Regions from separate parts of the Mechercharimyces mesophilus genome, predicted to be linked through region 1. Evidence: predicted binding sites of a transcription regulator. Region 1 holds the regulator's gene; each other region holds the start of a gene.

Region 1 (7,574 bases):
ATGTTTATGCCAATGTGGCGGGGTCCATGAAAGCCAAAGGTCTTCGTACTTCAGGTGAGTGGGCGCAACAACTCTTGGAAAAAGAAATGGTGGCAGTCGTCCCTGGTTCTGCATTTGGAACAGATGAGCACATCCGACTCTCTTATGCAACTTCGATGGAACAGCTAGAAAGTGCTGTTGCTCGCATTCTACGATTTGCTTCCCATTCGTAAAGAAAAAGCGCCTCTATAGGGCGCTTTTTCTTTACACAAATACGCGGTAGGCAAGGGAACGGTAGGTCTAAATGGCCATACTCTCGAAGTTTTTCATGCCCCGCTAATCCCTCGTCGTGGATTCTAGACATCTTCTGGCAATAACCTCTCTTTGTTTCGGACTGCTCTCATTCTCGTTGGACGGATGCTCACAAGAGCAGTCTATTGAAAAAAAGCCTTACTGAGATGATGGGGCAGTATCACAAGAATTTTTTTTATTCTTCCCCTTGTTGAAAGCGATACAATGTTGCAGGTCCGCGTTGAAGTACAGTCCCTTCCTCGATCTCTTCTTCCCATAGGCTAGAATCAACGGGTTCAGCGTGTGCAAGAATCCACTCCTGGATCTCTCCGTTCCCTCGCGTCCGTTGGCTTTCTTCATTGACGAGGACGTACTCCAATTTGCCACTCGCCACCATTTCTTCTAGCTCAGCGACCGTAAGTGCTGGATCATTTCCCATGAAGCCACCATAGGCAATCGCCGGTAGCCCCGTTTCGATGATGAGAGGAGAGATTTCATCTTGACTTGCCCCCAACACGAGAATATCTCCTTCGTCGTACTGAGAGACCAAATAGTGGGTGAGCGTCTCATTAAACACACCCAAATCCCGCCCACGATCTTGGGCTAATTCTGGACCTGCAATAGGTAAACTGGCATTCCCTCCATAGAGGGCTGGAGTGAGCGCCCAATATACAGGAGCAATCAAGATGCCACTTATGGTGAATAGAAGAGCTATCCGCTGCAACGCTGGTTTTTGTTGTCGAATAAACAAGAAACCTAACACAGCACCTGCACCCACGGTTAAGACAAGAATGACTGGAATCAACCATGTACGAATTTCTTCGTAGGAGGAGACAATCCCAATATGATAGAAAGCCGTACCTAGTAATGCAAGGGGTAAAAACCACTTCTTTGTAGGAGTTTGCTCGCGGAAGTCGTTCCACATCGCAATCAAACCAGCTCCTGCTAATGCAGCAATGCCCGGTGCTAACATGTTGAGATAGTAGCGGTGATAAAAACCTGCATAACTGAAGAACACGATCATAGGAGTAAGCCATATCAACCAGAACAGGGCCATCTGTTGGGAGGGGCGAAAATCCGATATTCTTCTCCATGTGGCCTTATGAATGAGTACAAAGAATGAAAACAGCGTAAACGGCAAGAACCAACTGATTTGTCCGCGCAATTGCTCATTTACTAGACGGAGGATACTGGATTCCCCACGCTCATTGCCACCACCGCCTCCGGCTCTCCCATGTCCATCTTGTGCAGGAAGCGGATTCTGTAGAGAAGGTGTCATTGCTCCTTGGTTGTGGTCTCTTTGGTTTGGAGCTCCTTGGACCTGCTTACCACCCATGCCTCCATCACCGTGATTTCCTTGTCCAAGGCCAGCAGAAGGAGGACCACCTGCACGGTTGCCACCACCCATGCCTTCCCAACGTGACATTCCATTGTGACCAAAAATAAGCTCCATTACCGAATTGGTTTCTGTACTTCCCACATAGGGGCGTTCCTGGGGGGAAATCGTGTCGACGGTGAGGGCCCATGAGAAGGAGAGTAGGAGGATCAGTACACCACTAGTGAATAGGTGGCGAAACTTTGTCATCCAAGTCTCTTTGGCGAAGAGCAAATAAGTGAGGGACCATGCGGGAAGGATCAAATAGGCTTGGAGCATTTTAATGTTGAAACCGATGCCGATGAGAGCGGCTGAGATGAATAGATAACGCACTTGTTTCTTTTCGATTGCACGAAAAAGTAACCATGTTGCAAGCAATAAGGTGGCCACTAGAATACTATCGGGGTTATTCGTGCGAGAGACCGCCACGGTGATGGGAGTCGTTGCAAATAACAATGCCGCAAGCAATCCTGCCCTCTTTCCAAATCTTTTACCTACCAAGAGATAGAGCATAAATGTGGAGAATGCGCAAGCGAGTGCTTGCGGGAAGAGGAGTGCCCATCCAGAAAAGCCGAAGATATGAGCCGATAGCGATTGAATCCAGAATGCAACAGGGGGTTTGTCCACTGAGAGCACACCAGCTGAATCATACGAGGCAAAAAAGAATTGATGCCACCCTTCCAACATACTCCGTACGGTGGCGGCATAATAGAGATTGGAGTATCCATCCTGTCCGATAAATAGGAGATTGAGAGCAAACGAAAGGCTGATAATAAACATGAGTGGAATCGACTGCTTGACCTGCTTCTTCATCACTGTTCCTCCCGGGTCTTCCTTCTGAAAAGCCCTTTACCCCTAAGAATAGAGTAGGCAGATGTCAGTAGGATGTCAGTAAGGTGTCAAGCGGGCGATTTCAACGAATCCTTTAGAGCATGCAGGATAGGATATTTCATTGTTCAACCTTGTGAAATAATTTGTCTTTGTGTTATACTTTCCCTATTCATGATAGAAAGGGTGACGTTGTACAGATGATTCTCTAATCCGATTCCACTGAAAAAAATCGTTTCAGTTAAGGAGTAATCTTTGCGGATAGAGATACGTCTGTGCAATGACAAAGCAAAAACGGAATCATTATGTGCATTCGCGCCTAGTGAAGATGGCCTGTTTTTGCTTAAAAACTGCGATGACGGTCTCCTGTCCGAAAAAAGACAAGGAGGCTTTTTATGTTGTTACTACAAATAAAAAATGGAAAGAAAAGTTGGGGAGAACGCCTGCTTTTTTCGATTCCCTCCCTTCAAGTATACAAACAGGATCGCATTGGCATTGTTGGATTAAATGGGAGTGGAAAGTCCACCTTATTCAAGGTTTTGATAGGCGAAGAAGCATTGGATGAAGGGAGCGTTATCCGGACATGTCAGGTCGCCTCGATTTCTCAATGGAATGACAAGAAACGGGAGATGAGTGGCGGGGAACAGACACGAATGCGTATTCATGAGGCTTTGGGTTCACCCTCCGATGTATTGTTAGCAGATGAACCAACATCTCATCTAGATCAGAAGGGAATCGAGTGGCTCAAACAACGATTGTCCCGCTATCAAGGGGCCATCTTACTTATCTCTCACGATCGCCAATTATTAGACGATATATGTACGACGATTTGGGAGATTGAAGAGCAGACAGTCTCTGTATTTAGGGGGAATTATAGCTCCTATCAAGAGCAAAAAGAAAGAAGAAGAGCCCGACACATTGAGCAGTATGAGCAAGCTCAACTAAAAAAGGAGCAATTAGAAAAGGCACTCCGACAGAAAAGGGATCAAGCGATACGGATGATAAAGCCTTCTAAGGTAAGCACGTCGGAATCCAGAATGCAAAAAGCAGGGAAAGGTTCTCAACAAAAATCGATCCACCAGTCTATACGCGTGTTAGAAGCTCGCCTTGCAAAATTGGAGGAAATAGAAAAACCTCTTTCCCTTCCGCAAATGAAAATGGTTGTTCCGCGTGATCTCTCCATGAAAAAAAGAATTCTTGTCCGTGCTGAAGGCTTTGCCGGACAGCGGGAAGGAAAGAGTTTATGGGAACCGAGTGATTGGATCATCACTTCTGGAGATAAAGTAGCTGTGATCGGTGAGAATGGATCCGGCAAAACGACTCTTTTGCAGAGGTTCTTCCATCCAGATTCTACGCTTCGCTTATCTCCAGAAGTGAAGCCTGGATTTTTTCAGCAAAACCTAGATATCCTGGATGAAGAACGGACGATATTAGAAAATGTTATAGAATCAAGCATATGGGATCAATCCCTTGTTCGTACTTTTTTAGCACGCCTCGCGTTTCGTCCGAATGATTGGCAGAAGAAAGTATCCCTCCTTAGTGGAGGTGAAAGGGTGAAGGTTGGACTGGCTAAAGTGTTCCTGAGCGATATGAATCTTCTACTACTGGACGAAGTCACGAATTACTTAGACTTGGTTGGAATGGAAGCTGTAGAGGAATGGATCACTCACTTTCCTGGAACCGTCGTTTTTGCTTCGCATGATCAACGGCTTCTACACAGCGTAACCACGAAAGTAATCCATTTAAAAGGCGGTAGAATCCAAACTTTTACAGGATCATGGGAAGAGTATAAGAAAAGGGAAAGTAGTCCGCAGTTGAAACCACAAGCGACAGAGAGCAGAAGAATGATGATTGAGCATGAACTTGCAGAAGTGATCAGTCTGCTTGCTACCAGTCCTTCGCAAAAGGAGGCGTTGGAAGAACGCTTTCAGCAATTACTGTGTGAGAAAAAACAGTTCGAACAATAGGTTCATGAATGCGCATAATCGTATTGGAGATATCCGATTCTTTCATACGCAAACACCTTACATCGGCTAAAATAGAGACAAGCCCTGAGGTTCCAAAAGAGCCTCAGGGCTTGTCTCTATTTATTTCAATTTTCTTCTTACATGCTTGTACGTAATAGTCCGATTACTTTTCCTAAGATGGTTACTTGAGGAAGAAGGAGGGCTTCCATTTGATCATTTTCCGGCTGAAGTCGAATATGGTCTTTTTCTACATATAAACGCTTCACTGTTGCTTCGCCTTCTTCCGTCATCGCAACGATGATATCTCCATTATTAGCCGACTGTTGCTGATGCACAATCAGCTTGTCCCCGTTTAGAATACCGGCATTGATCATACTTTCCCCTTGAACGGTAAGGAGAAAAACAGCATCTTTGTTGCCGATCATTTGGAGCGGAAGCGGTAAGTACTCATCCACATTCTCTACTGCTGTGATAGGCTCACCAGCTGTAACCTTCCCAATCAAGGGAACAAGCACTGACGCATCCTGTTGCTTCACAGAATCATCTCCGGAACGATGTGGATCGAGCACCTCAATGGCCCGTGGTTTAGTAGGATCGCGTCGGATGAATGCTTTTTCTTCCAAGCGAGCAAGATGCCCATGCACAGTGGAGCTAGACGCTAGTCCAACTGCCTCACCGATTTCACGAACCGATGGGGGATATCCTTTTTCTCGTACTTCACTTTTAATAAAATCGAGTATGGCTTGTTGACGAGCGGAGAGTTTTGACAATGTGCTCATCTCCCTTCAGTACGAATAGTGGACTCAGTTATAGGTGAGTTGCTCTTTTACCAAAGTATACATGAATGTGAAGAAAAGCGCAAACATAAGTTCGAAAAACCCCTTGACGGAACGTAAGTTCTAGTATAACGTTATAAGTACAAACATATGCTTGTACAAACTAGCGGAAATGAGTGAAAGGAGCGCGTGCTCATTGATTCGAAACCGAAGGACAAGCTTACTATTGACCCTCTTAGGCTGTTTCCTTTTCTTTTTCTTCATTAGAAGCGAAGTGATCGCCAATGACCCTCTTCCCAACACAGTTGAAGTGAAGGTGCAAGCAGGGGATACACTATGGGAAATAGCACGAGTTCGTTCCGATGAGAGCACAGATATTCGGGAGGTCATCGCCGATATTAAAGAGATAAATCAGATTCACGACGGAATCATTCATCCAGGTCAAACCTTAAAGGTGCCATTGAGCAAAGGGAAATAAAAATAGCAGTCCTCTTTGTGTTCCTAATTCGACACAGGGGAGAGCGATCCTTCTGATTTGGCGAAAGTTCGTTCTCCTTTTATTTTCTTTATTTTCTGAAGCAGGTTTTTATGCAGAAAGAGCAAATAGAAGCATAGTGTAGAGTAAAAAGGAGGAATCTCAGTGAACATCCAGAGCCTACTAGAAAAATACCGTGAAGATCATCAACATCCGGTGAACAAACTGACACATGCCATCGGCATTCCGATGATCGTCCTCTCTTTACCGTGGTTTTTCTTTCAATGGAAAATAGCACTCCTTTTATTTATCATTGGATGGATATTGCAATTTGTTGGTCATGCCTTTGAAGGGAAGAAACCATCGTTCTTTTCCAATCCTCTGTTTCTTTTTGCAGGGGTACTTTGGTGGATTAAAAAATGGGGGAAGAAGGAAGAGAGCACTAGCACTTCAAATGAACATTCGCCTTCTGGACAAAAATGAAAACGCTTTCAGATTACGGCCATAAAAAAGCGATGCCTATGATGGCATCGCTTTTTTCGTTCAGGAAGTGAAAAAATCACTTCCTGTTCATGAACTTTATTACTCCTTACGGCCATATCGTGCTTCGATATATTGATCGGTCAAAGGATCGATTTCGGGAGCTATCGAGGGGTTTTCTTTTTTTAAGCGAACAGCGTACTCTCTCGCCGTCTCAGAATGATCTCTCGCTAGTCCCTTTGCACGCATGCGCTGAAGGAATTGATCATATTGCTTGCGAACCCTTCCTTCCAAAGGACTATAGGGCCAGGTAGAAACACCCACATTTTTTCGGAATTGAGAGAACGAAAGAAAAGAACGCTCTTCTATCTTCTGATTCAGCAAAGGAGGAGATCCCTTCGTTTGACGATGCTTAATTCTCTTCATAATCCATATAAGAGCTGGAACAAAAAGTGAAGTGAAAAGGAAATAGAGCCAAATCGGATTCTGACTACTTTCCTTTTCAGGCGGTAACTCAGCATCTCCAGATGTTAACATAATTTCACAGTTAGCCAATTCTTCCTCTGTTAATTCGGCAACTTCATCCGCTGTTACATAAAGGACACAGTCGGATGTATCTGCCCCAGATAAAGGAATTAAGGAGAAAAGTGACTCCGTTCCTCTCCCGACGATATAGAAAATGGGGCTCAGCAAAATACTGAGAGCTTGTAATGCTTGGTTAACTATTTTTCCACCGCTGAGCACAGATAAACAGAAGAGGAAGGCAAGCAACAAGAACCATATCACGAAAAAGGACCCGTTCGGTCTCCGTGTTTTGCTATCTTCCTGGATTACACGATTGGCATAAAATAAAGCAAGTGTCCGCACAAGAAAAAAAGAGAAAATCATTGGGACGAGGAGTGTAGGCAGTCCATCTTCAACCGTATAGATCCAACTTGTTCCACTCATGATCAATAATATAATGAAGTCGAGCTTCATGGCATCAACCAAGTGCTCACGCAAAAACCTTTCATGGTGATGTGCTTCTTGTATACGGTACCAAAAGAATAAACCCACTATCCCTTGAATGAAGATCAATGAGGGGTTTTGCCAACCGCAAATCCACTGATATCCAACCCAACCACCGAAAAGAGTAAGAGCATATAGCAGGGTATGAACGCGGATCGATAGACGACGACTGAGCCAATGATAAGTACCAGCTATCAAAAACAGTAGACAGGCAAACCAAGGAAGCATTCGTATTCCTGCAAATACTCCACTGCTGAGGAAACCGAAAATAACAGTGGCTAATAGAGCGTGACTGAGTAAGGCGAGGAAAAAGAGTGTCTGATGCCTCATGAAGATTTCTTCCTCCCTTCTCCTTCTAACGGATAAAAGGTGACAGGGTCAGACCAACCCTCTAA
Region 2 (7,574 bases), 370 kb from region 1:
AATGGTCATAGCAACGTTGAGTTAACTGACGGCCACGTGGGGTTCGTTGCAGAAACCCAATCTGCAAAAGAAAGGGTTCATATACGTCTTCGATGGTATGTGCTTCCTCTCCGATCGTCGCTGCAATCGTTTCTAAACCAACGGGGCCACCTCGGTAGTTTTCCATAATAGCATGCAACATCTGCTGGTCTACCTGATCCAACCCCAGTTTATCCACCTGAATGCGGTCCAATGCGTCGCGCGCCGCTTCTCCGGTAATCACACCGTCCCCTTGTACCTGTACAAAATCGCGCACCCTTTTCAGGAGGCGATTGGCGACACGTGGCGTTCCCCGTGCCCGCGAAGCGATTTCAGTCGCTCCTTCTTCATAGATCCCCACTCCCAGCAAGTCGGCCGCACGCTGGACAATCAAGATGAGATCTTCAGGGCTATAATACTCTAGACGGCTGACGACCCCAAAACGGTCACGCAGTGGGGAAGAAAGAGAGCCCGCGCGCGTCGTTGCCCCCACCAAAGTAAAAGGAGGGAGATCCAGTCGTACGGAGCGGGCGCTCGGTCCTTTTCCGATCATAATATCGAGGGCAAAGTCTTCCATCGCAGAATATAAAATCTCTTCCACCGAGCGGGTCAGGCGATGGATTTCATCGATAAAAAGCAATTCTCCCTCTTGCAAGTTGGTCAAAATCGCAGCTAAATCCCCCGCGCGCTCAATCGCTGGACCCGAGGTCGTACGAATATTGACACCCAATTCGTTGGCGATGATGCACGATAACGTCGTTTTCCCTAGTCCTGGTGGTCCATAGAGGAGCACATGATCCAGTGCTTCTCCGCGCCCTTTCGCCGCTTCTATGTAGATACTCAGATTCTCTTTTACATTGTTTTGCCCAATATATTCTCGTAAATAGCGAGGGCGCAAGTTGTACTCGACCGCCTCATCTTCTGTTGCCATCTGGGCGGAAATCACACGATCATCCACCTGCATCCCTCCTTATCCCTTCATTAAAACTGCAAGTGACTTACGAATCCATTCATCCACACTGATATCGGGATCAGCTAAGTGACGGCCAACTTCTGTCACCGCCTGTTTGGCTTCCCCTTCATTATATCCGAGTGCTTTTAAGGCTTCAATCGCATCCATAGCACCGCCTTGCTTCGCTGACGCAGGTTTTTTATCTTCCCTCTCTGTCGGTGGAAGAAGCTGACTGGTCCATCCTTCTTTCTCTAACTTATCTTTCAGATCGAGGATCATGCGTTGTGCCGTCTTCTTCCCTATGCCCGGCAGGCGCGTGAGGAAAGCAATATCTTCTCCCTCAATCGCAGCGACCACTTCTTGTGGCGACCCTCCTGATAGAATGCCTAATGCCGCCTTGGGTCCAATACGAGACACTTCTAATAATAAGCGAAACAAATCTCGTTCTTCCCTTGCGACAAAACCATATAAAAGGTGGGCATCTTCCCGGACCACATAATGGGTATAAAACAAAACCGACTCTCCTTCTGCGAAACGATAAGGATTTTTGCAAAACACCTGATACCCCAGTGAACCAGAGTCTACCGCAGCGTACTCTTCCGTTATGTAAAAAATACTTCCCCTTACAAACTCGATCACAATTTTTCCCCTCCTATTTGACCCCTTCGCTCTACTGAGCCAGCATGAGCTTCACAGATTGCAATCGCTAACGCATCCGCCACATCATCTGGTTTAGGAACTTTCTGTAAAGACAATAACATTCGCACCATTTCTTGTACTTGCTTTTTTTCTGCTTGTCCATAACCGACCACCGCCATCTTCACTTGCAAAGGTGTATATTCGACAATCGGTATCCCGGCCGCTTCTGCCGCGAGTACCATGACGCCACGCGCTTCGGCCACCTTTAAGGCGGTCGTCACGTTACGGTTAAAAAACAATTTCTCGATGGCTACCACATCGGGCTGATACTCTGCGAACAACTTCGTGCAAGCATCATATATTTGTTTAATCCGCGTCGGTAGGGGCAATCCCGCTTCCGTTTCAATACTTCCATACTGAATGGGCTTTAGTTGGCTTCCTGCTTTATCCACTATGCCAAAACCGACGATAGCAAATCCAGGATCAATTCCAAAAACACGCATCTTCTCTCTCCTCATTCGAACATTTATTCTTACCGATTATATCATAGTCCGCTTATTAACCATTTGCCTTCTCTATTCATCGATATCCTTTTTCATTGGCATACATATTGTCAGACGAGATTTCCAATAATACGTATAGATACCGCTTGTAGGATGTTGGAGATAAAGCGTACAGTCTCTCTCCTTCACATCCAACATCCTCACTACCTTTTAAAAAGGAGGGAGCCCATCCTATGGCACCGCCTGGGCCATTTATACAGCAACAACAGGGAGGAGGAGGATTTCCCTCCTATCAAGACTTACCCATCTCCCCCGAGTTGTCGATCAATATTGAGCAACTTAAAGAAATCATGGGCGATAGCAGTGACATCGCCGGTCGTGCTTTTGAGAATATTCCTGTCCCGTTTGCCGTCTACTACATTGATGATCTCGTCGATAAGGAGTCGCTAAATCTGTCGGTCATCTCTCCTATTTTGAAGTGGCAAACCCAAGACAAGACCACAACATCCAAGCTATTACCCCAAGATATCATAGCCCATATTGAGCTATCTCAAGTAAATAGCGCTACTTCTTATGATGCGCTCTTAAGCAAGATGGCAGATGGCAGTGTCGCCCTCTTTATTCAAGGAATGACCGAAGCCTATCTCCTCCCTCTCTTCGCAGGGGCGAAACGCCAAGTAAGTGAACCGCAAACGCAAACCATGATTCGAGGACCGCGGGATGGGTTTGTAGAAAACTTAAATACCAATATTTCTCTTATACGCGAACGAATCCATCATCCCGCTTTGCGCATTCAAGGATACCACGTAGGAAAACACACACAAGTCGAGCTGAGGGTGGTCTATCTTGAGGGAATGGTGAAACCCTCTCTGCTCAACGAAGTGGTTAAACGAATTCAGAAGATCAACACCAATAAGATCATTGAAAGCAATATGGTAGAAGAACTCATTCAGACCCCTAGTTACTCTCCTTTCCCGCGATCTCAAGCATCCGAACGCCCCGACGTGGTGGCAGCTGAAATCCTGGAAGGCAAGGTGGTCATCTTAACCGAAGGCACTCCCTTCTGCTTGATTCTGCCGGTTACTTTTTTCTCCTTCTTTCAATCCGCAGAAGATTACTATCAGCACTTTGATATGTCTACTTTTGTCCGCTTTCTACGGGTGGTGGCTTTCTTCATCACACTCACCCTGCCTTCCTTTTATGTCGCAATCACAACCTACCATCAAGAAGTGATTGAGACCGGGCTTCTAATTAGCTTAGCGGCGCAACGAGAAGGGGTGCCCTTTCCAGCCTTATTGGAAGCCCTCATGATGGAATTAATCTTTGAGATGTTACGAGAAGCGGGCGTTCGTATGCCTCGCCCCATTGGGCCAGCGATTTCCATCGTAGGCGCGATTGTCATCGGCGAGTCCGCCGTCAACGCGGGGCTCGTCTCGCCTGCTATGGTCATGGTCGTTGCCTTAACGGCGATTTCCAGCTTCGTCTCTCCCTATTACGAGTTATCTAACGCCGCTCGCCTTTTACGCTTTGCCATGATTAGCTTTGCAGCAACCATTGGGCTATTTGGCATGATGTTTTTTCTTCTCGGCATCCTGATTCATCTCTGTTCTCTAGAATCAGTCGGTCAACCTTACTTCGCACCCATGGCTCCTTTCCGATTGCAAAAACAAAAGGATACCCTCTTCCGCTTTCCTCTGTGGTGGAAAAAGAACCATCCGCTGAAGAGCCTCCGAAAGCTGGTGCCATAAATGAGAAAGTCTTTCACGCTTCTTCTCATCCTCTCTCTGTCCTTTTTAAGCGGTTGCGCAGGAAAAAACGAAATCAACCAATTGGCCATCGTTACGGCAATCGGTATTGACAAAAAGGGAGATCATTGTGTTGAAGTCCATTTTCAGATTGTTAATCCCGGAGGAAATACTTCCTCACAAGGAAGTGGATCCAGTGGAGGGGAAAAAAGCGCCGTCTATACCTATTCCACTTCGGGCAGAACCCTCTTAGATGCTTATGGGCATGCTCGCAACATCCTTCCACGTAAAATGTTCTTCTCTCACGTATTTTATTTTGCTGTCAGTGAAGAGTTTGCTCGTGCAAAAGGATTGCCTCTTCTCTTTGACTTGCTAGAGCGTGATCCAGAGTTGCGTAGTGGGACACTCATCTTTGTTACCAAAGATAGTCCAGCCAGAGATCTCCTACAATCTTATGACCCCTTGGAAAAAAACCCGGGTCTAGCTGTACTAAACCGTGCCCGTATCACCTCTGGATCGCTGGGGAGCATGGAGGGGATCACCTTAACCGACACCATTAAATGGCGCTATGCAAAGGGACAAGAAGCTCTTGCTCTCGGAACAGGACCACTACAAAAGGGAACCAATCGCTCTTCCATCGATCAAGTGATGAACAACATCAATGCTAATCCCGCAAGTTATGAACTAACAGGATTCCCTATATTCTGTGGAGATGAGCTCATCGATTGGTTTGACATTCCCCAGTCACAGGCATGGACCATCATCACCGACCGAATCGATCAAGAATTTGTTTATAACTTGCACAAATGTCTAGAGAAAGACGAAGGAGAAAATTTAAATGAGAGCGGGAATATTGGTATCCTCATTAAAGAGATGAAAACCACGACCAAAACAAGTATGAACGGCTCCCGCCCTCATTACACGATTCACACGAGAGGACGAATCAACTTAAAAGAAATCACTTGCCCCGCTAAAATTGAGGATCCACGTGTCATTCAACAGATTGAAGAATTGGTGGGCAGTAAATTAGAAGATCAGATGGAGAGTGCCATCCACAAAGCACAAGACATACAAAGTGACGTCTTTGGTTTTGGGGAAATCTTACGAAAGGACGATCCTAACACATGGAAAAAGGTAGAAGACAATTGGAAAGAGGTTTTTTCCCAGGCAACTTTTTCGATTGATGTGAACATGACACTAGAATCGACAGAGGAGCGGATCCAAAGTGTCCATGAAGAAGAAGAAAAAGAAGAAAGCAACTAGCTATCCTCCCTCGTCCACTTGGTTTCTCTATGCATTTTGGGGATTTTCCCTTCTCTATGTGGTTGGCTACCTCAAGAGACTTCCTGCTTTTAAATTTACGTCCCTGCTTGAACAACTGTATTCCCCTCTCTATCATCTGATCATGGGAGGGGGCTAAGGACCAACGAATGAAAGGAGAACAGCATGGTTGAATCCTTAAACAACAGACAGTTCACTTTGCTCGTCTTCACCTTCACTTTAGGACCCTCATTACTTATCGCACCTGCCATGGTCTCTTCCGTTGCCCAGCAAGATGCCTGGATATCTATGATGCTCAGTACAGTTATCGGACTTCTTCTCAATTGCTTATGGCTTTATCTGCTCCGTCTGTATCGCTATCCTTCCATCTTCTTCGTGATGGAAGCCGTATGTGGAAGGTGGCTGGGCAATCTCCTCAACCTCCTACTCACTTTCTATGCAACCTATATATGCGCATTGGTCGTACGGGATATTAGTGACTTTCTCATCACTTATATGATCGAAGAAACGCATCCGTGGTTATCCCAAACGATGATTCTCCTTCTCGTCGTCTATTCCTCCAGTAAAGGACTCACCAATATTGGACGCGTCAATGAATGGATGGCCCCCATCATCATCCTCTCTCTTTTTGGCGGGGTGCTCCTCCTTATAAATAAGATTGAACTAAGTAACCTGAAACCCATTTTAGAAAATGGTTGGGCCCCCGTATGGAAGGGAATCTATGCCCCGCTTGGATTCCCTTTTTTGGAGATCTTCATCTTAAGCGCACTGGTCACCTTTAAGAAACCACGTAAAAAAGTGATCCGCTCTTTTTTCTTTGGGATCATCGCTGGGGGAGTCATTTTATTGATAACCATCATCGCCACCATCGGTGAGGAAGGAGCTTTTATGATTCAACGCTATACATACCCTACCTACACCATTATGAGGGATATTTCGGCTGGTCGCGTGTTTGAACGGGTTGAAATCTTTTTTGGACTTATCTGGATGACGGGAATCTTCATCAAGATGACCCTCGCCTACCTGGTTGCTTGTCACGGCTTACAATATATCTCCAAGCGTCCAAGTTATCACTCTGTGCTCATTCCCTTGGCATTCTTAGTGTGGGCGATGAGCAACTATCTACATGAGAATGTGGTGGAAGTTATCCGCTTTGCCAGCACTACCTGGCCCTTGTTTGCCTTTACTATTTATCTCATTTTCATCCTGGTCTTATTATGGGGGATCATGACAAAAAAGCATAAAAAGATGTATGAAATTCCTTCCCAACGTAAAGCCTAGTTTTATACCATGAACTTTACGGGAGAGGGATGATTATTTCCCATGGAGAAAATCTATCGTCGTCATGTCGTTGCAGCATTGTTGATATTATTCCCCTTAGCCAGTCTCTTGGCAGGGTGTGGAGGAAGTACATCCGCTGCAGAAGCAGAAGCCATTCGATTTTATAAAGCAACATGGGTAGAAGGGGATCTCGAACACGCAAGTGCGCAACTCATGGAAAACGAGCAAGTAGAGGAATTATCTTGGCGAGTGGAAGAAACAAAAAATGATCCACCCAACAATACCTCCATTAAAATCGCTTTATCTCCGATCGATGTCCAGACAGGTTACAGTAAAACCTTTCTCATTCATCGCCCCGATAAACGGGATTACAAAGTAAGCCTTCAATATCGAGACGGCGAGTGGAAAGTAAAAGACTATAAACAAACTTACAGTCTCAAAAAGGGCGGTTACATCAGCAAAGAGAACTATGAACGCTTAGGCCAAGAAAACTCCGGCAAAGTCGATTGGAAAACCATTGAGCGCCCGTAATACCTTCTGCCTCTAACTAAAAAAAGACGACGTTTCCGTCGTCTCTAATTGGTAATCCTTTGTTTATTGCTCTAGTAGATCAGGAACAGTCGTCAACTCATACCCCTGACCACGTAGATAATCAATAATCTGTGGCAAGGCTTTTACGGTTGCCGAGCGATCTCCTCCACCAAAGTGTTGGAGCACGATGCCACCCGATCTCGTCTGCTCTTTTACCTTTTGCACAATTTGCTGGCTGGTAATCCCTGACCAGTCACGTGTGTCCACACTCCAATTGGTGATGATATACCCTTCCTTATGGATTCGCTTCGCTTGCTCTGAATGAAGGGCACCGTAAGGTGGGCGAAAGAGGCTTGGAGACTCTCCCGTGATATCTTGCAAAATTTGATTGGTCTGCTCGATCTGCTTCATTATTTCTTTGTCAGATAACTCCCGAAAATCCGCATGATTCCAAGAATGATTCGCAATCACATGCCCTTCTTGTTGGATGCGCTTCACCATCTCAGGATAGGCCTTTGCTTTGCTTCCCACAATATAAAAGGTGGCACGGACATTCTTTTCTTTCAGGATTTTCAAAATCTGCTCTGTATAAATGTGATCGGGACCGTCATCAAAAGTGAGCGC
Region 3 (7,574 bases), 150 kb from region 1:
ACGGCTTTCCGCTATATTCGGACAATTCAATTTCAAAGCGAAACGCGGAACCAAAGATAAATTGAAGAGCATTGGTCACCAGCGTTTCAATCTGTTCTTTCGCCTGCTGACGCGCATAATTAGAGGACTCTTGCAAGAGAATACGCACCGACTCAAATAAATCCAATTGGCGCTGTTTCTCCGCTAGACTCTCTTCCACTTCCGTCAATAATCCATTTAACGCTTCGCGCTTGGCATCACGACGCATCCACTCTTGTTTGGCGCACGCCAGCTTTTCTTTGATGGCTGTCTCCAATTGAGAACGTTCCATGGTTACTTCATCAGCTCCTCAGGTAGAAGCGCCATCGCTTCTTCCAACTTCTGCTCCATTTCGCGCTCCAATTTGGCAATCTCTTCATCTAAGTGTTCCGGTTCAACAGCCAATTCCTTTAACTCTAACAAGAGTTCTTCCTCTTGTTTCTCCAATTGCTCAAGACGTGCCTCCGCTTTATACCGCAGGTCTTTCGCTTTTTCCAATGATGTTTTTACTTGTTTCAATCGTTCTTCTAATGCTTGCATGGCTCTCATCCTCCATGATTGACCAAGATATGGTGTAACGCATGCTCGTCTTCCACTTGCGCTCCACAAGTGGGACACTGTCCCCACTGCTTCAGAAGACCTACATATTCCGCTGATAGCGATTCAATCTCTTGCTCTTTTTGCTGAAAAAATTGTCTTCCTTCCCGTTTGCGCTTCAATAAATCCTTCCGCTGTACGAGATAAGAACGGTACCGTTTCACCTTGTCCGCTTTCTCCGTCAACATGTGTGTCTGTTGTTCTACCTTGGTAACGGAAGACGTATGCTCCAGTACTCGTTCCACTTTTAAGCGAACGGTTTGCGCTTGCTTCCACTTGGGCCCTACTTGTTGCATCCGCCGAAAATAGGTAAGGGCATGCTCTATCTCTTCGATCCGCTCCTGAACAACGGGAAGCTTCTCTGTTTTCGCTGTATGGATGCGATTCAGATGCAACTGTTCTTGTAGTTGATTCCATCTCTGTCGTAGCTGTTTTTGTTGCGCTTGTTGTGCTTGTTTGACCATGAGCGCTTCCATCAACGCTTCTGCTTGCGGAAGGCTACCAACAACTGTAAGTGTTTGCTTGCATTCCTGCTTCTCTTGCCGCAACCGGGTCCATTGCTTGGTTATGCGTTCAATTCGTTGCAAGCGATACCCCACTGCTTCTGCCGTGACCACTTTCTCCTGCGCTCGCTCAATTTCGGTTAAGCGATTCCACTTTTCCCGCCACGCCTTCAACTGCTCTAAAACCTCTCGCCACTGTGCTTGTAACCGTCGGTATCTTTCTAAGCGGACTTTCCTCTCTTCTACTTGACCGAGCAGCTGTTCCACACGGTCCAATTTTCCTTTGAGTTCCGGGAGGTTTTCATAGGGTACAAGGTTTTGCTTTGCCTCTTCTGCTTGCCTTTCCAACTGCTTCTTTTCCGTGAGTGTGGACTGGCGATCACGTACCACCTCGCCGAGTGCCATATCCATTACATGGGCCCCACTAATGCGGCTAATCGATTTGGCTTTGACACTGCCCGTCTCCGCTAACAAAAAGGGAGCTTCTAACTGGCTTCCTATTTGCATTGCCATCTCCCAATCGCCGTCCATTTTTAGCGGGAGCATCTGATGCGCTTCCAAAACCTCTTGTGGCACTTGACTGCCAAAACCCTCGTATACTTGCTCTTCACCCTCCGGCGTAACAAGCACATAGCGATTAAGCGACGAACTCTTCTCACGTAGAATCGTTGTCCCATCAGACAAGGTAAGGGAGACACGGCATCGATTGGCACCGGTCCGAATAAAATCACTGCCACGTGGCTGATTGTATAAGACCCAGCGCAATGCGCGTAAGATGGCACTCTTCCCACTGTCGGACGGGCCAACAAACACTTGAAGCCCGTCGGTAAAGTGGATCTCCGTCTCTACATGGGACTGAAAATTTTCAATCACCAAGCGGCGCAAAGATTTCATGATGCTCTCCCCTCTCCGATCCGCTCTTGAATGACCGCAATACGTCGCATCGCTTCCAGCTTCACTTCTTCTTTAATCCCTTCTAGATCAGCGATCTCATGAATAATATCCATAATGTCCATGGACTGAAACGAACCGGCCGCTTTAACTTCCTGTACAAATGAGCTCATCTTCTCTAATCTCCATGCCGCTTCCTCCAAATAAGATCGATCCAGCACATCTTTCCCGTCCGCCGCACATTGCAAGGGGCGGAGACGTACCGAGAGGGTATCACCTAAGGTAATGAGCGCCACTTGTGGCCTTCGTCGCATCTCCGAAGGATGGTTATTGATGCGGGACAATGCACCGGGATTCACGATGTATTTCCCCTCTTTTTCCTGGAGTGGGAACCCTGCATGGTAATGACCCGTCAACAAAAGATCGACCTCCGTAGACCATAGTTGATCCACCAGCGTATGATGGACCCCGTCGGGAAGCGCTCGATCCACGACCATCCCGTGCACCATGTGGATACTATACGATGCCCCTTCCTCCTTTTGCACCGCATAATCCATAGCAGGGTCACGCCGATCCAAGTCATAGTGAAAAGGTTGGCCCGACAACTGTACCGTTAGCCCGTTCACGGTGAATCGCTCCCTCTCCCCTTCACGGAGCATGCGCACGGTACCAAATGCGTCCAACAGACCAATCATCGAGCGGTGCGCCGTCTCTGGATTATGACCATAGATATCATGGTTCCCTGCAATGGTGAAAATGGGAACCTGAAAACGCCTTAGGATAGAGGCAAATTCACCTACAACAGACGGAGAAACATCGGGGCGATCAAAGAAGTCGCCCCCATGGAGCACGGCATCCACTTCTTCTTCTTCCGCAATGGCGAGTACTTCATGCAACTTTTCTTTCAAAGTCTCTGGAAAATCATCCATCCGACTGCGCGGAGAGGTTCCTCGTATATGCGTATCGGTTAAGTAAAGTAAACGCAAATCTGTTTCCTCCTTTCTACGCCTGGTGTTGCTGGCGTATTTCACGCAAGATGCGATACACCAGAGGCGGGAGATGCCCCTTACGCAAAAGATACCCTCCCAAACGACGCTCTACCGTCGGCCACGGTAGATGACGCAACCGTTGATAACGCTTCATGGCTAGCTCTTGTACCTTTTCCCACTCGTCTTCTTCCTCGACCTGCGCAAGCCCCTCATCGATCGCGTCATCCTCTACCCCTTTTCGTTCCAGTTCCTGACGCAGTGCTCGCTTGCCCAGACCTTTACTCCGTGATCGAGAAGCAACCCATGCCTCAGCAAAATGGGCATCATCTAAGTATCCCTGTTGTTTACACTCCGCAATGATGGTTTCAATATGGCTTTCCGCATATTCTTTTTGTAAAAGAAAACGGCGGACCTCAAAAACAGTCCGCGGTTGATAGCTGAGGTAACGCAAGGTGGCCTGCCGCACCTGACTGCGCTCCTCCGCTTCTCCAATTTGCTCCCATTCTTCTGGTGTAAGCTGAAGTCCCTTGCGCAACCCCTTCTTCACCAACACTTCTTCATGAACCGTACCCCAGTACTCATCCTCTCGATAAAGATGGTAGCGGGCTGCACGTTTTTTTTGCTTCTCAATCCGGGTTATCACGCCACCCTTCATGATTGCCCCTCCCTCTCATCCTGGAAAGCTAGACATCCAAGGATTGTTCTTCCTCTTTCTTCTTGCCCTTCTTCTTCGTTGTTGCAGAACTTGAAGCACTTGCTGTTTCTTCTTTTGCTTGTTCTTCCGGCTGGATCAGCTGATGGTGTTCACGGATTTTGCGCTCAATCTGATCCGCAATCTCCGTATGCTCCTTGAGGAACAGCTTCGCATTTTCCCGTCCTTGACCTAAGCGCTCTCCAGAAAAGGAGTACCAAGACCCGCTTTTATCGACGATATCAAGATCGCTTCCGATATCGAGGATACTGCCTTCTTTCGATATCCCTTCTCCATACATAATGTCGACTTCTGCTTGTTTAAATGGTGGCGCTACCTTGTTTTTCACAACCTTAATGCGTGTGCGGTTCCCCACCATCTCTTGTCCTTGTTTGATCGTCTCCGCACGGCGCACATCCAAACGAATACTGGAGTAAAACTTGAGAGCCCGTCCTCCTGGTGTCGTCTCTGGATTGCCAAACATGACGCCCACTTTTTCACGGAGCTGGTTAATAAAGACCGCAATCGTCTTGGACTTGCTGATCGCACCCGACAGTTTGCGTAGCGCTTGGGACATCAAGCGAGCTTGTAAACCGACATGAGAGTCTCCCATCTCGCCTTCAATTTCCGCTTTTGGCACCAACGCAGCCACCGAATCCACCACGATGATATCCACTGCGCCACTCCGTACCAATGCTTCAGAAATCTCCAACGCTTGTTCTCCCGTATCTGGCTGAGACAAGAGCAATTCATTAATGTTTACTCCCAATTTGCGCGCATACACCGGGTCCAACGCGTGCTCCGCATCGATGAACGCAGCTTGTCCACCCGCACGTTGTACTTCGGCGATCGCATGGAGAGCGACGGTCGTTTTCCCTGAGGATTCCGGTCCATATACTTCAATGATGCGTCCGCGTGGATAACCGCCAATCCCCAGCGCAATATCGACAGCCAAAGCACCGCTCGGAATGGTCTCCACAGGTGGGAATGAATCTTCACCCATTTTCATTATAGAGCCTTTCCCAAACTGCTTCTCAATTTGCCGCAATGCCATATCCAATGCTTGTTTACGATCTGACATCTCTTCCACTCCCTCTCGTTCTCTTCTTTTTATTCTATTCTCATCATACATGGTTTTTTCCTGTGTGCCAAGATCATTTACGAACATTTATTCGTTTATTTTGTTACCTATTTTAACCCGTTCCTGCTTATGATACAGTAAAGAGAGAGACAGTTGATCCTTTTGCCAAAAAAGAGGTGTTACATTTATGGATAAAGAAAAGCAAGAAGAACAGATCATGGAAGCGTTAGAAGAAGTCATCGATCCGGAACTCAATATTGACATCGTCAATCTTGGTTTGGTTTATGGTGTCGATATCGATGACGAGAACAAAGCCAAAGTCACCATGACTTTAACCGCCATGGGTTGCCCTCTCGCTGGAATGATTCAAGAGATGGTTACACAAGCCGTCAAGAAAGTAGACGGTGTAGAGGATGTAGAAGTAGAAATCGTCTGGAATCCACCATGGTCCAAAGAGCGTATGTCCCGTTATGCCAAGATGGCACTCGGCATTCATTAATAAAAGCACGAAGAGGACGAGGCGACTAGCCACAAGCTAGTGCGCACTCGTCCTCTTTCTTTTGCAAACGATCGTTTACCTATCTGGTTACTCGTCCTCGTCAATCACCTTGGATTGACAAACTTCAGGGTAATCAAATGGGATCACTTGTTCATACGGAGGCGGATTCAAATCAGCATTTAAGTTTTGTTGTGGTGGGTCATCAATCCAACTTCCACTGGAGTCTTTTTGTTTTCTCAGTACATCGACGACGACGGAGCCAATTTCACGCCCAAGGCGTAACCCTTGTTCATTATCACTCCGAAAATGAACACCGCCCAACAGCCGTGAGTTAGCCGCTTCCGCCGCCAATTGCATCAATCGATTCGATTCGGTTGGAAAGAAGTAGCTCAAAATTTGCGCTGCGCAACCTGCCGTCGCTGCGTGTCCTGAAGGATACGTAGGATGGCGGGGAGTACAAATGGCCGTCGCTAAATTTTGGTCCAACTGATTGGGGCGTGCCACATTGTACTTATACTTAAGATACCAAGTGACTACAAAGGTATCTGACATCCCCGCTTGCACTGCGGCTAAGATACGCGCCGCATCCGGAGCGGACACCAAAAGGTTAAAGGGTTGTTCGGCACTATAGGTATCAATGAGCCGATCAATGATGGGTGTCCATTGCTTCGTTGCAGGTCCCGTGCCCCAGTATCTAGCAATCGCAACCTGCTCTGGAGTCAAGTTGGCTAGCGTATCTTGTACCTCGATGAGTTCGGACTGAAAATCGATTTTGTTTGGTTTTTCGATTAATTTGAGTGGAACACCATTCGCATCAGTAAACAGCGTTCTACGCCCGTCTCGACCGTCGTTTTGATCATCTCTCCTTCTTCCTCTTCGGACATAGTAAAGTGGCCAAGAACCGGCCAATGGTTCTTCTGGATTGTCAGGAGGTGTACTTTCTCCAGCATAGGGAAGTTCCGACCACAAGGAATAATTGGGTTCATCCATCTCTCTCATCTCTTTTCTGTTCAATCTTCTACTAACATATGCTAGTTTGATAGAGAGAGTGCTAGAAAACGCCCCATGTTAAAAATTTTATGCTCGTGTACAAAAGCGCTCTTCAGCTAACTGCACAAAGAAGAGCAACCTCCCCTTGTTGATCGCAGGGTGGTTGCTCGAATCAGTCGTAACTCCTTTATCTAACCATACGATCACCTCAACCTGTTGCGTCTACTTCATCTCTCCTCTTCCTGCAAAACCTCTGGCTCCCCTGGGCCCACGTGGACCTCTTCTCCCGGGTAGGCCCATCGGTCCTGTCGCCCCTTGAACACCTGCTGCCCCCGTCATCCCTCTCGCGCCCGTTGCCCCTCGCGGACCTGTGGGTCCTGTTGGACCGGTAGCCGGAGTCATTCCAATCTTGGCTACAAAAACATCCTCTCCCCCGGCGTTTTGCGATTGAATGGTATTTGGAGTAGTGGGGAAATTAGCGGAAGTGGTTGACCCACTTACATAGACACGATTAAGTCTATCGGTGGCAATCCCCCTTCCCAGATCCGCTCCACTTCCCCCCATGTAGGAGGAGAAGATGAGATTGTCGCCCGTTAAACTGAGCATAGAAAGAAAAGAATCGGATGAACCCCCATTATAATTAGGGGAGAAGGCATCAAAGGTCGTCGGATAATCAAGGGAGGAAGTTATCCCATTCACACAGGCGTTTCCAAAGGCATCCAGGGAAATTCCCCTGCCCGAATCATTCTGACTACCGCCAATATAAGTGGAATAGACCAAACTCATCCCGCCCACCGTAAACTTGGTGACAAAGAGATCCTGGCCCCCCGCATTGGTCGATTGAAATACACCTGAGGTAACGGGAAAATTATTGGAGGTTGTCTGTCCCGTCACATAAGCATGATCATCCACATCTACTTTAATATCAAAACCGACGTCGGCTCCAGTGCCTCCCAAGTAAGTAGAGTAGATAAGCGAACTTCCCGTAAGGCTTACTTTTGTAACAAAGGCATCATTTCCAACAGACTTGGTCGGTTGAAAAGCATTGGTTACAGGAAAATTATTGGAATTCGTTTGCCCAATGAGAAAAGCATTTCCTGCGCTATTCAGTGCGATGTCAAAAGCTGGGTCTGCACCATTTCCACCCAGGTAGGTGGAATAGATTAGTGAGCTTCCTGTTGGGTCCAACTTTGTGACAAAGGCATCTGACCCACCTGTTCTGGTTGATTGGAAAGCTCCTGAGGTAACTGGAAAATTATCGGAGGTCGTTTGACCTGTTGCAAAGGCATTCGGCAAAGATTCAACTGCAACTCCT
Region 4 (7,574 bases), on a different contig from region 1:
GTCTCCACGTCCCCCACCTAAATAGGTCGAATACACAAGCGAGGAACCAGAAACATTGAATTTCGTAATAAACCCATCATAGATGCCATCGGCAAATACCGTTTGAAAGGCACCTGAAGTAACGGGAAAATTATTTGATCCTGTAAATCCAGTTGCATACGCACTTCCCAGGCTATCCACGGCTATATCCATTCCGATAGTAAAAAAATCCCCTCCTAAAAAAGTGGAGTACACCAGTGCCGTACCCAGGGAATTGAATTTTGTCACAAATGCATCCTCAACCCCTCCCATCTGGGTTTGGAAGGCACCTGAAGTTATCGGGAAGTTGTTTGTATTTGTAAAGCCTGTTACATAGGCATTCAAGCTATCGTCTACAACGATCCCATTTCCTTGAGTCGCACAAAATTCTCCCTCATCAAAACCACCTGGACCATTTAAATAGGTTGAATAAAGGAGAGAGCTTCCGGTCGCATTCAGCTTCGTAACAAAGGCACTCCCGAATGCCTCAAACATCGTCTGGAATGCTCCCGATGTTACAGGATAATCAGTGGACTTCGTACATCCCGTCGCATAAGCCTGGTTCATTGCATCCACCGCAATCCCCTTCCCTTCATCCTCGCTTCTTCCGCCAATAAACGTCGAGTAAAGGAGAGAGGTTCCCGCTACATTCAACTTACTCACAAATACATCACTCATACCAGCATAATTTGTTTGGAAAACACCGGAGGTAACGGGAAAGTCGGTAGAAAAAGTCGTTCCTATGACATACGCATGGTGCGTCGTATCCACTGCGATACGATTTCCTTCATCGCTACTACTTCCACCTAGAAACGTTGAATAAAAAACAGTGGGATCAATAACAAGCACTTTTGTTGTATCATACTCCTCTTTTTCCACCACAAACCCCAGCGATTGATCCGAATGCAGACAGAACTGGGTCGAAATATTTCGTTTCCCTTGCAACGTCTCTTGAAAGCTAATCGGCTTTTCTTCACAAAGCATGCCGTGAGGCGTTCGGACAAACAAGTCACCCTGCTTGGTTATTGAAATTCCCTTCCCACCCTCATAACGCAAACGGATATCGTCCAGACATGCCATGGGTTGAACAATAATATCGTATTTTAGTTGCTCGCCATTTCCGGAGAAAAGAAGATCAATTCCTTTCCATACCTCTCGATAAATCACCTTTCTTTCCGTCACATCCCATGCCATCCTCACATGTGGATTGGTGCCCACAAACTTTAAAGTGAGGATCTCCTGCTCATCCACACCGTCAAACCCAAGCTCCACGTAATCTCGATAAAAGGTAAATCGACAACCTACTCCATCTGCGCGACAGAAATAGTCCGTCTCCCTTTCCTCTTCTCCATCCGCTACAAATACAAGCGAACGAAACACTGCCTTCTCCACTTTGTATCCTCCTATTGGGTATTTGATGGCTACATTTGGCGTTCTTCCTTATAGCCAACCTATGTCATGATCCAATAAATGGTGTGGGTACAAGTGTGTCGCTTCACGGGCGTTGCTTCGCTACCGTATTCGGGATACATACATCCACTGAATAGCTACACTTCCTCTACACTTACCATCCGTTGAAACGGAATTAACTCATAATCCCCTTCACTTTCTAGCTTAATCCACCGCTCATTCGCATTAATCTTCGTGATGATCCCGCTTTGCTGCTCTACTCCATATTTTCCTGCATAACAAACCCTTACTGGGCAACGTTCTATCATCGATTTTTCAATGGCATATCCGATTTCACTTATAGCGTCCTCCGACAACTCCGGTTTCACGTACTCTTTCGCCTTTCGATTCTGTTCGTGAAAGCGAGCGACGTGCTCGGGCAATACCATCCGATGCCCTTCCCACATTTTATTACCACGATCAAGTATACGGGACATTCTTCATCACCTCACCTCTATTATACACGAACAATAGTTCTCACAGAACAAACGATCGCTATAAAAAAGTGCCCAATCTTAGTAGCAGACCCTCATCGCAATAGATCTGATAAAAGAAGCGCCGTGCCCAGTCCGATATCTCCATCTCTTCCCCCTAGATAAGAAGAGCACGGTATTCCCTGACCAGAGTAGCTCATCTGGGTAACAAACGCATCAGATCCTTCGCTTGCGAGTTATATAGAATCCCTCATAGCACTCTAATCTATGATCGAAAAGGAGGTATCGGCGTGTGTAAACCTTACTCGGAGATGGAGTCAACGGACCGATTTCTTCACTTTGAAACTTGATCAAAAAAGAGCATCCACCTTCGGGATACCCTTTTTCCATCAAAGTACGATCCTATCCGCTTCATTGGGGTGAGAGCGGAGAAGCCTATTTATATTTCAAGAGAAATGGATCGAGGATGATACAGAGGAGAAGAAATAAATAATGGAAGCGCTCATCATATTTGCACTTATAATCGTACTTATCCTAAGAGTATCCTCACCAACTTAACATAAGTGAGAGAGGTTCAACTGGACTGACTCAGCATCTGACGCAAATTCAAAATCTCCAATTCCTTCTCCCCAATAATCTTTTTTAATTTTTCCATTTCTTCTGATAAATTATAGTACTTTCCGTTTTTATCACTCCCATTTCCTTTTCGGGACTGCTTACGGAGACGACGATCGGTAAAATTCCCACCCTGATGCTGCTGGACCCATTGACTTAATGTTTCAGAAGATATGTGATAATCGTTCGCCACCCCTTCATAGTCTCCACTTATCAAAACTTGTTGCACAATATCCAATTTTCTCTTCTTACTCATCTCTCTTTCTCTCACTGTAAATCTCCTCCCAAACCCTAGATAGAACCGAAATACCTAACCATCCATCTGAGCAATCGGTCCCTGTACCTCTATTCTATCCACAAGAAGTCCAACATGTTTTAGACTCCTTACTCGAAATAAATAATTTAATCAATATACCTAAAGAAAGATCAATAAGTCTCCTTATGGATGAGGCATCTATACATAGGACCTCCTACCTATAGTGATAGGAACACCATGAAAAACACCTACCCTATGAGAAAAGTGCCTCTAGGTTCACTGCTCTCTTCGACTTCTGACAAAAGAAAAGCACCCGCTATCGGATGCTTGGATGCTTCCTTTTAAAGTGAATATTATCCATAGTCATCTCCGCCACATACCACGCGCTCTTCGTGGGCGGATGCCACAAGATTAGACACCCATCTCGCCTTCTCCCATTCCACGCGGTCCTCTCGCCCCTCTTGGTCCCCTTGGACCACGCCGTCCTCGTGGCCCTTGTGGACCTTCTGCTCCGGTTGTCCCCGCTGGACCTGTCGCACCCGTCGGTCCAGTCACACCGACCATGGCCCCTAATTTCACAGCGAAAGCATCGTTGGCTCCACCGCCAAAAAGAGTCTGAAATGCAGCAAAGGTCACAGGGAAGTTGGTGGAATTCGTAGTCCCGGTAAGATACGCATTATTTTGTGTATCAACCGCAATACCACTTCCACTCTCATTCAGTGTTCCTCCGAGAAAAGAGGAGAAAGAGATTCCCTCACCAGAAAAACTGAGTTGCGTTACAAAAGCATCTTGTGGTCCATTTAAATGAGCCTCAAAGGCATCGGAAGTAAGTGGAAAATCGTCTGACTGTGTACTCCCTGTCACCCATGCATAGCCGAAAGAATCCACCGCAATCCCCATACCCAAATCCTCCGAACCCCCACCCAAATAGGTGGAGTAAACGAGAGCGCTACCTGCTGCATTCAACTTTGTAATAAATGTATCCGTACTTCCCCCAGACAGGAGGGTTTGAAAAGCATTGTTGGTTACCGGAAAATCAGTAGAATTGGTAGAACCAACCACATATGCCTGGTTGGCACCATCCAGGGAAATCCCCCTTCCTCCTTCAACCTGTGTCCCACCTAGGTAGGTAGAATAGATCAGAGAGGAGCCCAAGGCGTTTATCTTGGTGACGAAAGCATCCGTTGAGCGGACCAGTGTTTCTTGAAAGGCACCCGACGTTATAGGAAAATCAGTCGAGTTGGTATTCCCTGTAACATAGGCTTGAAAGCTATCATCTACCGCGATAGAGAATCCCGCATCACTTCTTCTCCCGCCCAACAGTGTCGAGTAACTCAGCGAACTTCCATCCGTATTCAACTTGGTGATAAAGGCATCCACAAACCCTCCGGAAACGAGCGTTTGCTGAAAAGCCCCCGTTGTCGTTGGGAAATCAGTTGAAGAAGTGAAACCCGTAACATACGCCTGGTTCAATGAATCCTGCGTAATCCCATTCCCGATATCAGAAGAAGAACCTCCCAGATATGTGGAGTACAGAAGCGAACTCCCCGATATATTTACCTTCGATACAAAAGCCGAGCCTCCACCACCAGGATTAACCGTCTGAAAGGCTCCTGATGTAACAGGGAAATCGGTCGAAAACGTTTGTCCCGTCACATAAGCATTGGAGGAGCTATCCACTGTGATGCTATTCCCCCGATCCGTAGTGCTTCCCCCTAAGTAGCTAGCGAATAGGAGAGAGCTTCCATCTGTATTCACCTTAGCGATATAGGCGTCAGATTCTCCTCCGCCGAAATTCGTCTGGAACACTCCAGAGGTAATCGGAAACCCTCCACCCGTTTCCCCTGTAATATAAGCCTCACCCGTACCATTTACCGCGATGCTCGTTCCGGAATCATCTCCTGTTCCTCCCAGAAAGCTGGAGTAAAAAACAATCGGGTCAATGAGAAGCTCCTTTGACGGATCATAGCCTTCTACTATAAAGCCAAAAGAATCATCATGATGCAAGCAAAATACCGTTTGCAGTCTCTTCTTCTTCCCTGCCACTTCTTGAATGCTAATCGGCTTCTCTTCACAGAGAATACCTAAGTGAGTATGGACAACCAATTCTCCCTTTTCATTTATCCCAACTTCTCTTCCGCCTTCATACCTCATGCGGATCATCTCCAAACATGCACCCGGATGAACGACAAGGTCATATTTTAATTGTTCATCCTGTACAGTAAATAGGAGATCGATCCCAGACCAAACACCTTTATAAATCAGCTGTTCCTTTACAGAGTCCAGCTTCATCTTCACCTGGGGTTGAGCATGAAGCAATCGAAGAGTGATTTTCTCTTCTTCACCCCTATCATTGAATTGAAACTCTACTCGATCAGGAAAAAAGCAAACACGCCCTCCCTCTCTGATTACGGTATAAGAGACATCGCTATTCCGTTCTTCTCTGTTCTTCTGAAAAATAAATGATTTAGATAACTTCGATCTCATTTTCCCACCCCTTCTTTTATCCCTCTCCACCAGTGGCAGAACACTCATATGACCAGTTATATGTTGGTCAAATGAAACAGGTGTGGGCACATCTGACACTGGAACACGATAAAAAAAAACAACACCGAGGTGATGAGATGCACTTGCAAAAATTTATGGACCCGCTACCGATCCCGCCGAATGCACGCCCTACCGGGACCTATTGTGGTTATTCTTACTATGAGCTCACCATGACGCAATTTAAACAATCACTCCATTCCAGCCTCCCCAAGACGACCGTCTGGGGGTTTAATGGAATCTATCCCGGTCCCACTTTTGACGTGACTCCCTATCATCCGATCTATGTAAAATGGCGAAACCATCTTCCAGATAAGCACCTGTTGCCCATTGACCACTCCATCAACGGAGCCGGGACCCATATACCCGATGTACGTACCGTCACCCATTTACACGGAGGAGTCAATCCCCCGTTCTTCGATGGTTATCCGGAGGCATGGTTTACACGCGATTTTCAGCAAACAGGGCCCACCTTCACCACAGAGATCTACCAGTATCTCAATCCGCAATCTCCGGCCACCCTCTGGTATCACGATCACGCCTTAGGCATTACGCGCTTAAATAATTACGCGGGACTCTCCGGACTTTACCTCATTCGTCATCCTCAAGAGTCCCTGCTTCGCCTTCCGAGTGGCCCTTATGAGATTCCCCTCGTCATTCAAGATCGGTCTTTTCATCCAGACGGCTCTCTCTACTATCCCGCTCAGCCTTCGTATGCTCAACCCGATTGGCCTCATCCCTCCATTGTCCGATACTTTTTTGGTGATACCATCGTCGTAAACGGAAAAGTGTGGCCCTATGTGGAAGTGGAGCCTCGCAAATACCGCTTTCGTATATTAAACGGGTCCAACTCACGCTTCTTACGCTTGCGACTCAGTTCAGGCGATCCCATCATACAAATTGGTACCGATCAAGGTTTTCTTCCCCAGCCTGTTCCCATTAACCAACTCCTCTTGGGACCCGCTGAGCGAGCGGATATTCTAATCGACTTTCACCACCATTTCGGACGAAACCTTCTTCTTATGAACGATGCCCCCACTCCTTTTCCTGATGGGGACCCTGTTCCTCCTGAAACAACCGGCCAAGTCCTACAATTTCGTGTTCAGAAACCACTTCAGCGAACAGATACGAGCTGTATTCCTCCAATGCTCGCTCCCATTCCAACCCTTCATCCAACTCCGGCCACGACTGTTCGCTTTCTTACACTTAATGAAACAAAGGATCGCTATGGGCGCCCGCTCATGCTTCTTGATAACCAACAATGGCGGGACCCCGTCCGTATCCGACCCAAGTGGGGAACGACAGAAGTGTGGAATTTCATCAACCTAACAAAGCTCGCACATCCTATTCATATTCATCTGGCTCCTTTTCTCATCCTTTGTCGCAGGCCATTCGATCGAGACAGTTATCAAGCGGGGGGTCCCATTCCCTATACCCAACCCGCCATTCCTCCCGCTCCCAATGAGAGAGGGTGGAAAGATACCGTGATTGCCCCACCTGGCGAAGTAACCAGCATTATCGCTCACTTTGCACCTTACGCAGGCAGGTACATCTGGCATTGTCATATGCTTGAACATGAAGATTATGAGATGATGCGCCCCTTTATCGTAGAAGGATAGATAGAGGAGACTCGTAACCAATGTAAGGACAAAAAAAAGAAGCATTCATCACCTACCCGTGTGAATGCTTCTTTTTTCTATAGATTTCTCTAATCTCTGTTTCCCAAGATGCGCAACAAGAAGATAAACATGTTAATAAAGTCAAGATAAAGCTCCAACGCTCCCAAAATAGCTACTCTGGTGGTCGTATCTTCATCCATCGTCAACTCTGCTTGCATCCGCTTAATCTTCTGCACGTCAAAAGCCGTTAAACCACAGAAGATGAGGACTCCAACGTAGGAGATCACCCAGTACAATACACCGCTTGCCAAAAAGATATTAACCACACTAGCGATAATCAATCCGATTAAAGCCATAAACAAAATACTGCCTAGCTTGGAGAGATCCCGCTTCGTTACATAGCCAATAAGGGCCATCGCTCCAAACATAACCGAGGTAACACCAAAGACAGCAGCGATCGATCCCACTTCATAAATAGCCAACAAGGGCGTTAAGGTTACACCATTCAACGCCGCATACAAAAAGAAAAGAAAACTAGCCGTACCTACTGCTAACTTATGTACTCGTGCCGCAAGGAAAAAGACCAAGATGAGTTCGCCAATCAATAGCCCGAAGAACACCATCATGTTTTGTTCAAAG

The links. Region 1 encodes LexA, which represses DNA repair genes until DNA is damaged. Its sites were predicted from a motif close to CGAACATATGTTCG; they were not measured.
Region 2: a site for LexA is predicted at 2,129-2,142, ahead of ruvC (crossover junction endodeoxyribonuclease RuvC). Genes of this name have one in related genera too.
Region 3: a site for LexA is predicted at 4,851-4,864, ahead of recA (recombinase RecA). Genes of this name have one in related genera too.
Region 4: a site for LexA is predicted at 1,932-1,945, ahead of AC6RGY_RS15165 (YolD-like family protein). Genes of this name have one in related genera too.

What each region holds. Positions count from the first base shown of each region.
Region 1 covers NZ_JCBAPH010000001.1:1,044,027-1,051,600, forward strand. The annotation lists gene AC6RGY_RS05330 (pyridoxal phosphate-dependent aminotransferase) at 1-212, shown strand, start outside; gene AC6RGY_RS05335 (glycosyltransferase family 39 protein) at 467-2,458, opposite strand; gene abc-f (ribosomal protection-like ABC-F family protein) at 2,869-4,440, shown strand; gene lexA (transcriptional repressor LexA) at 4,578-5,210, opposite strand; gene yneA (cell division suppressor protein YneA) at 5,413-5,694, shown strand; gene AC6RGY_RS05355 (Mpo1-like protein) at 5,857-6,174, shown strand; gene AC6RGY_RS05360 (DUF4129 domain-containing protein) at 6,274-7,509, opposite strand; gene AC6RGY_RS05365 (DUF58 domain-containing protein) at 7,506-7,574, opposite strand, start outside.
Region 2 covers NZ_JCBAPH010000001.1:1,414,592-1,422,165, forward strand. The annotation lists gene ruvB (Holliday junction branch migration DNA helicase RuvB) at 1-976, opposite strand, end outside; gene ruvA (Holliday junction branch migration protein RuvA) at 989-1,609, opposite strand; gene ruvC (crossover junction endodeoxyribonuclease RuvC) at 1,606-2,112, opposite strand; gene AC6RGY_RS06970 (spore germination protein) at 2,346-3,860, shown strand; gene AC6RGY_RS06975 (Ger(x)C family spore germination protein) at 3,861-5,120, shown strand; gene AC6RGY_RS06980 (hypothetical protein) at 5,083-5,277, shown strand; gene AC6RGY_RS06985 (GerAB/ArcD/ProY family transporter) at 5,304-6,419, shown strand; gene AC6RGY_RS06990 (hypothetical protein) at 6,462-6,950, shown strand; gene AC6RGY_RS06995 (polysaccharide deacetylase family protein) at 7,014-7,574, opposite strand, start outside.
Region 3 covers NZ_JCBAPH010000001.1:1,198,080-1,205,653, forward strand. The annotation lists gene AC6RGY_RS05980 (OLD family protein) at 1-310, opposite strand, end outside; gene AC6RGY_RS05985 (hypothetical protein) at 313-558, opposite strand; gene AC6RGY_RS05990 (AAA family ATPase) at 564-2,012, opposite strand; gene AC6RGY_RS05995 (metallophosphoesterase family protein) at 2,009-2,995, opposite strand; gene AC6RGY_RS06000 (RecX family transcriptional regulator) at 3,012-3,653, opposite strand; gene recA (recombinase RecA) at 3,682-4,770, opposite strand; gene AC6RGY_RS06010 (metal-sulfur cluster assembly factor) at 4,958-5,269, shown strand; gene AC6RGY_RS06015 (vanadium-dependent haloperoxidase) at 5,357-6,259, opposite strand; gene AC6RGY_RS06020 (SBBP repeat-containing protein) at 6,482-7,574, opposite strand, start outside.
Region 4 covers NZ_JCBAPH010000007.1:36,450-44,023, forward strand. The annotation lists gene AC6RGY_RS15160 (DUF7948 domain-containing protein) at 1-1,410, opposite strand, end outside; gene AC6RGY_RS15165 (YolD-like family protein) at 1,566-1,904, opposite strand; gene AC6RGY_RS15170 (hypothetical protein) at 2,476-2,772, opposite strand; gene AC6RGY_RS15175 (SBBP repeat-containing protein) at 3,184-5,259, opposite strand; gene AC6RGY_RS15180 (multicopper oxidase family protein) at 5,397-6,935, shown strand; gene AC6RGY_RS15185 (Bax inhibitor-1/YccA family protein) at 7,025-7,574, opposite strand, start outside.